Regions from separate parts of the Viridibacillus sp. FSL H8-0110 genome, predicted to be linked through region 2. Evidence: a T-box and tRNA genes for the amino acid it is inferred to sense, from the RefSeq annotation. Region 2 holds a T-box; the other holds one or more tRNA genes.
The links. The T-box of region 2 lies ahead of proS (proline--tRNA ligase). A T-box ahead of a tRNA ligase gene usually reads a tRNA of that ligase, here a tRNA-Pro.
Positions count from the first base shown of each region.

Region 1 (3,381 bases), 590 kb from region 2:
GTATGACCCCTACGGGATTCGAACCCGTGTTACCGCCGTGAAAGGGCGGTGTCTTAACCGCTTGACCAAGGGGCCTATATGGCGGAGAAGGAGGGATTTGAACCCTCGCGCCGCTTACGCGACCTACACCCTTAGCAGGGGCGCCTCTTCAGCCACTTGAGTACTTCCCCATATATGGCTCCGAAGGTAGGACTCGAACCTACGACCGTCCGGTTAACAGCCGGATGCTCTACCACTGAGCTACTTCGGAAAAATTTTAATGGTGGGCCTAAATGGACTCGAACCATCGACCTCACGCTTATCAGGCGTGCGCTCTAACCAGCTGAGCTATAGGCCCATAAAATTGGAGCGGGTGAAGAGAATCGAACTCTCGACAACAGCTTGGAAGGCTGTGGTTTTACCACTAAACTACACCCGCATCATGGTGGGTCAGGACGGAATCGAACCGCCGACACTTAGAGCTTCAATCTAATGCTCTACCAACTGAGCTACTGACCCATGATGATTAATACAATATTTTTAAAAAATGGCGGTCCGGACGGGACTCGAACCCGCGACCTCCTGCGTGACAGGCAGGCATTCTAACCAACTGAACTACCGGACCATTTGGTTGCGGGGACAGGATTTGAACCTGTGACCTTCGGGTTATGAGCCCGACGAGCTACCGAACTGCTCCACCCCGCGATAATGATATTATGAAATTAAATTTTAAAAAATGGAGGAGGAAGAGGGATTCGAACCCCCGCGCGGTATGACCCGCCTGTCGGTTTTCAAGACCGATCCCTTCAGCCAGACTTGGGTATTCCTCCAAAAAATATAACGTTGTGTAGATGGTGGACCTTGCAGGACTCGAACCTGCGACCGGACGGTTATGAGCCGTCTGCTCTAACCAACTGAGCTAAAGGTCCTTTAGTTTGGTTAGTATGGCGGCAGAGGGGATCGAACCCCCGACCTCACGGGTATGAACCGTACGCTCTAGCCAGCTGAGCTACGCCGCCATGATGGTATTAAATTTAGTAATAAATTGGTGGAGCCTAGCGGGATCGAACCGCTGACCTCCTGCGTGCAAGGCAGGCGCTCTCCCAGCTGAGCTAAGGCCCCATAGGGTTGAAAGTATTAATGGTCGGGAAGACAGGATTCGAACCTGCGACCCCTTGGTCCCAAACCAAGTGCTCTACCAAGCTGAGCTACTTCCCGTTAATGGCGCGCCCGGCAGAAGTCGAATCCACAACCTTCTGATCCGTAGTCAGACGCTCTATCCAATTGAGCTACGGGCGCATTTATATCACTTATATTATATTAAAATATGGTGCCGAGGACCGGAATCGAACCGGTACGGTAGTCACCTACCGCAGGATTTTAAGTCCTGTGCGTCTGCCAGTTCCGCCACCCCGGCATATTTTGGAGCGGAAGACGAGGTTCGAACTCGCGACCCCCACCTTGGCAAGGTGGTGTTCTACCACTGAACTACTTCCGCAATATGCTGATAAACTTAAAAATTATGGTGCGGGTGAAGGGAGTCGAACCCCCACGCCTTGCGGCGCTAGATCCTAAGTCTAGTGCGTCTGCCAGTTCCGCCACACCCGCATATAATGTTTTTTAAAAATGGTGAGCCATGTAGGATTCGAACCTACGACCCTCTGATTAAAAGTCAGATGCTCTACCAACTGAGCTAATGGCTCATATAAAATGAATGGTGCCGGCGAAAGGAGTCGAACCCTCGACCTACTGATTACAAGTCAGTTGCTCTACCAACTGAGCTACACCGGCATTGTTTATTTAAAATAATGGTGGAGGATGACGGGATCGAACCGCCGACCCCCTGCTTGTAAGGCAGGTGCTCTCCCAGCTGAGCTAATCCTCCATATTGTTCGCCTAGCAACGTCCTACTCTCACAGGGGGAAACCCCCAACTACCATCGGCGCTAAAGAGCTTAACTTCCGTGTTCGGCATGGGAACGGGTGTGACCTCTTTGCCATCGTCACTAGACTATTTTCTTAAGGACAAGAATTATTATAACATATTTTTTAAAGTTTAGCAAGTGTTTTTTGCTATTTTAGAAAAGTTTTTTTCTTATTCTCTCAAAACTGGATAAATTACATTGAAGTTCGTTAAGTAAAATTTGGTTAAGTCCTCGATCTATTAGTATTCGTCAGCTCCGTATGTCGCCACACTTCCACCTCGAACCTATCTACCTCATCGTCTTTGAGGGATCTTACTTACTTGCGTAATGGGAAATCTCATCTTGAGGGGGGCTTCATGCTTAGATGCTTTCAGCACTTATCCCGTCCACACATAGCTACCCAGCGATGCCCTTGGCAGAACAACTGGTACACCAGCGGTGTGTCCATCCCGGTCCTCTCGTACTAAGGACAGCTCCTCTCAAATTTCCTACGCCCACGACGGATAGGGACCGAACTGTCTCACGACGTTCTGAACCCAGCTCGCGTACCGCTTTAATGGGCGAACAGCCCAACCCTTGGGACCGACTACAGCCCCAGGATGCGATGAGCCGACATCGAGGTGCCAAACCTCCCCGTCGATGTGGACTCTTGGGGGAGATAAGCCTGTTATCCCCGGGGTAGCTTTTATCCGTTGAGCGATGGCCCTTCCATGCGGAACCACCGGATCACTAAGCCCGTCTTTCGACCCTGCTCGACTTGTAGGTCTCGCAGTCAAGCTCCCTTATGCCTTTACACTCTACGAATGATTTCCAACCATTCTGAGGGAACCTTTGGGCGCCTCCGTTACTCTTTAGGAGGCGACCGCCCCAGTCAAACTGCCCGCCTGACACTGTCTCCTACCCCGCTAAGGGGCATGGGTTAGAAGTTCAATACATCTAGGGTAGTATCCCACCAACGCCTCCTCCGAAGCTGGCGCTCCGGAATCTCTGGCTCCTACCTATCCTGTACAAGATGTATCAAAATTCAATATCAGGCTACAGTAAAGCTCCACGGGGTCTTTCCGTCCTGTCGCGGGTAACCTGCATCTTCACAGGTACTATAATTTCACCGAGTCTCTCGTTGAGACAGTGCCCAGATCGTTACGCCTTTCGTGCGGGTCGGAACTTACCCGACAAGGAATTTCGCTACCTTAGGACCGTTATAGTTACGGCCGCCGTTTACTGGGGCTTCAATTCGCACCTTCGCTTGCGCTAAGCACTCCTCTTAACCTTCCAGCACCGGGCAGGCGTCAGCCCCTATACGTCACCTTACGGTTTTGCAGAGACCTGTGTTTTTGCTAAACAGTCGCCTGGGCCTATTCACTGCGGCTCTCTCGGGCTTTCACCCTACTAGAGCACCCCTTCTCCCGAAGTTACGGGGTCATTTTGCCGAGTTCCTTAACGAGAGTTCTCTCGCACACCTTAGGATTCTCTCCTCG
Region 1 covers NZ_JBBOPJ010000001.1:850,074-853,454, reverse strand. Annotated here, with positions in the region: tRNA gene MHH98_RS04300 (tRNA-Glu) at 4-75, opposite strand; tRNA gene MHH98_RS04295 (tRNA-Ser) at 80-170, opposite strand; tRNA gene MHH98_RS04290 (tRNA-Asn) at 176-250, opposite strand; tRNA gene MHH98_RS04285 (tRNA-Ile) at 261-337, opposite strand; tRNA gene MHH98_RS04280 (tRNA-Gly) at 345-418, opposite strand; tRNA gene MHH98_RS04275 (tRNA-Phe) at 423-498, opposite strand; tRNA gene MHH98_RS04270 (tRNA-Asp) at 528-604, opposite strand; tRNA gene MHH98_RS04265 (tRNA-Met) at 608-684, opposite strand; tRNA gene MHH98_RS04260 (tRNA-Ser) at 717-809, opposite strand; tRNA gene MHH98_RS04255 (tRNA-Ile) at 832-908, opposite strand; tRNA gene MHH98_RS04250 (tRNA-Met) at 925-998, opposite strand; tRNA gene MHH98_RS04245 (tRNA-Ala) at 1,026-1,101, opposite strand; tRNA gene MHH98_RS04240 (tRNA-Pro) at 1,121-1,197, opposite strand; tRNA gene MHH98_RS04235 (tRNA-Arg) at 1,202-1,278, opposite strand; tRNA gene MHH98_RS04230 (tRNA-Leu) at 1,308-1,396, opposite strand; tRNA gene MHH98_RS04225 (tRNA-Gly) at 1,403-1,477, opposite strand; tRNA gene MHH98_RS04220 (tRNA-Leu) at 1,503-1,587, opposite strand; tRNA gene MHH98_RS04215 (tRNA-Lys) at 1,607-1,682, opposite strand; tRNA gene MHH98_RS04210 (tRNA-Thr) at 1,695-1,770, opposite strand; tRNA gene MHH98_RS04205 (tRNA-Val) at 1,789-1,864, opposite strand; rRNA gene rrf (5S ribosomal RNA) at 1,874-1,989, opposite strand; rRNA gene MHH98_RS04195 (23S ribosomal RNA) at 2,123-3,381, opposite strand, start outside.
Region 1: it has a tRNA-Pro gene. The T-box ahead of proS (proline--tRNA ligase) is inferred to sense a tRNA for this amino acid. The anticodon was not compared.

Region 2 (3,381 bases):
TGAGCATAATGCATCCTACATGGATAATGTTTTATCAAAGCTAACGGAAGTTTTATAAGAGAAGCACGTTGCAAATGCAACGTGCTTCTTGTTTTGTTGAGAGACGTTTCGGCCGGACACTTAATGTCAAAGAGTGCCTTTGGTTCGAGCCTTACAGTGCTTGTCGAGGGCCGACAGGATGTAGGTCAGATAGCCGTTGCCACAGGACGTGGCAGTTTTAGGCTATCTTCATTTATACGGGCCGCTTCAGCATTTAAGAAAGATATTCAGCTTCAGCGGCCAGACTCTCGAGGTCACTTTCACTTTCTCGGTCGAAAACTGTAAAGATGTTTTCGATTCGAAAGTTACAGTGCTTGTCGAGTCTTGACAGGCCGCTTCAGCATTTAGTATATCCAGCTTCAGGCGCTAGACTCTCGGGTCGTTTCGGTCTCTCGGCACAAGACAAAAAGCGCCTTGTGTTCGAGCCCTCCAACGCCTGTCGAGTCTGGTCAAGCGCCATCAGCATTTAATATGCCTTTGCCCATACGACCATTTTTTCTGCTGGTTTGCTGCAACAGATACATGTTTCTGAGATATGTTCTTGTTCGAATGGCATACATCGGGAAGTTGCACCTGTTTCTTCTTTTATTTTATCTTCACACGCTTGGTCACCACACCACATAGCCTTGATAAATCCTTGTCTTTCTTCAAGTTGTGCTTTGAATGCATCAAATGTTTGAACGGTAAATGTATTTTCTTCGCGGTGATTTAGTGCTTTATTGTATAAATCATTTTGAATTTCCTCTAACATTGCAGGTAATTTTACTTCTAGTTCATTAAGTGGAACGATAATTTTTTCCCCTGAGTCACGACGGGCTAGAACCACTTGATTATTTTCGATGTCCTTTGGCCCTACTTCAAGGCGTACTGGAATACCCTTCATTTCATACTCATTGAATTTCCAACCTGGTTTTTTATCACTAGCATCAATATTAACTCGTGCCACTTTTCCAAGACGTTCTTTTAAATCATAAGCAAAATCCAGGACGCCTTCTTTATGTTGAGCAATTGGTACAATCATTACTTGGGTCGGTGCAATACGTGGAGGAACGACTAGACCACGATCATCACCATGAACCATAATAAGTGCTCCTATTATACGTGTTGTGAAACCCCAAGATGTTTGATGAACAAATTGTTGTTTACCTTCTTTATCAAGATATTTAATATCAAATGCACGTGCAAAACCATCTCCGAAATTATGTGATGTTCCTGATTGTAATGCTTTCCCGTCATGCATTAGCGTTTCGATTGTGTAAGTGGATTCAGCGCCTGCAAATTTTTCCTTCTCAGTTTTTTGCCCTTTTAATACAGGGATAGCTAAGTACTCTTCACAAATTTGAGCATACACATTTAACATACGTAATGTTTCCTCTTGAGCTTCTTCTTGAGTAGCGTGAGCAGTGTGTCCCTCTTGCCATAAAAACTCAAGTGTACGCAAGAATGGACGTGTCGTTTTTTCCCAGCGTACAACATTAGCCCATTGGTTATATAGCTTTGGTAGATCACGATAAGAATGAATAATATTAGCATAGTGTTCGCAGAATAGTGTTTCTGAAGTTGGACGTACAACTAAGCGCTCTTGTAGTTTTTCATCCCCACCATGCGTAACCCATGCCACTTCGGGTGCAAATCCTTTTACGTGATCTTTTTCTTTTTGTAAAAGTGATTCAGGTATGAATAAAGGCATATAAACATTTTCATGACCTGTTTCTTTCAGTTTTGTATCGAGTTCATTTTTGATATTGTCCCACAATGCATAGCCATAAGGACGTATAATCATTGAACCACGAACACTTGAATAATCGATTAAATCAGCTTTTGTTACAACGTCTGTATACCATTGAGCAAAATCCTCATCCATTGCTGTTACGTCTTTTACAAATTGTTTTGCCATTATAAACACCCCTTCTTTAAAATAAAAAGCCCCGCCTTAAATAAGGGACCCATTACGGCGGTACCACCCTTATTTAAAGCGAAGCTTTACTCTCAAACATGTTAACGACTGTCGCCGCGCCATTTTTCAATGACGAACTCGAAGGTAGGTTCAAGAAGCTGTTAATGAGAATCTTCCACCAATCAATTCTCTCTCTATAAAAACAGGTCATTCTTTACTAATCCTTGTCTTAGTTTCAATTATTGTTGTTTGTGATTATAGTATTGTCTAAATAGTATGTCAATACTATATAATATTATTCAAAAGATAGGGGAGTTGTTAATGAAAAAAATTTACATTATTCGTCATTGTAAGGCTTATGGTCAAGAAAAAGAGGCCACTCTTACAAGTGAGGGTATTGAGCAGGCTAAACAATTAGCAGAGAGATTACAACAATACGATATAAAGAGAGTTATTTCTAGTCCATTTACAAGAGCAATCCAAACGATAGAACCATTTTCCAAGAAAATGAAAATAGAAGTTGAACAGGATGAAAGACTAGCTGAACGTGTTTTAAGTACACAAAATTTTGATGATTGGTTAGAAAAGTTGGAACAAACTTTTCTCGATGAAAACTTAAGGTACATAGGTGGAGAATCAAGCAAAGAAGCAGTTGTACGAATTGAACAGTTAATCAAAGAATTACTCGAATCATCTATTGCTGATACTGCAATTGTTTCGCATGGCAATCTATTATCATTACTCATTACAAAATACAATTCGAAATTTGGTTTTACAGGATGGAAAACTATGAGAAATCCTGATGTATTTTTATTGACGAAAGATGGACAAGATGTTGATATAAAGCGAATTGATATGTAAAAAATGCTATACTAAAGGTTGAATGCAAACGAAAAAGGAGTAAATTATGTTAACATTTGAACAAAAACAAGCGATCATCGAAAGTTTCCCTCAATTAACTCGTAAAGAAATTTCGATGAAACGATTAAATTATCACTTTGATGGTAGCCAATATGAGAAAAAAATTGTGGTAGAAAAATTACACCCAAACGGTAACGGTTTTGTTTACGTAGGAGATTTACTACGTTATAAATCAGACGATCGTGGTTTAGTAAATATTCGTGATTTCTCTGAGCAAGAGCTACGTGAAATTATCGAAGATTCCCTTACGTACTTATCTGAAATTGATGAAGTAGTTCCTGAAGTGAGAATTGAGCAAAGCTGGCGTAACCGTAATGATGACCAACTTCTTTTAGTAGAAGAAGATCCTTTTTGGAATGTTTATCATGGCTTCAATTTAGAAGAAAGCTTCGGAACTCGTGATGATGCGGAAAACTATTTATATTCTGAAGGCTTTAAGCCGTCTAAAAAATGATGATAACAATATCGTTTATTGGCGGTATTTGAACGACCACCAATGGACTTGCTGTTACTAGCTGATCCGT
Region 2 covers NZ_JBBOPJ010000001.1:257,420-260,800, forward strand. Annotated here, with positions in the region: gene MHH98_RS01350 (NUDIX hydrolase) at 1-58, shown strand, start outside; gene proS (proline--tRNA ligase) at 506-1,936, opposite strand; T-box leader at 1,977-2,176, opposite strand; gene MHH98_RS01360 (histidine phosphatase family protein) at 2,258-2,797, shown strand; gene MHH98_RS01365 (hypothetical protein) at 2,844-3,311, shown strand; gene MHH98_RS01370 (GNAT family N-acetyltransferase) at 3,354-3,381, shown strand, end outside.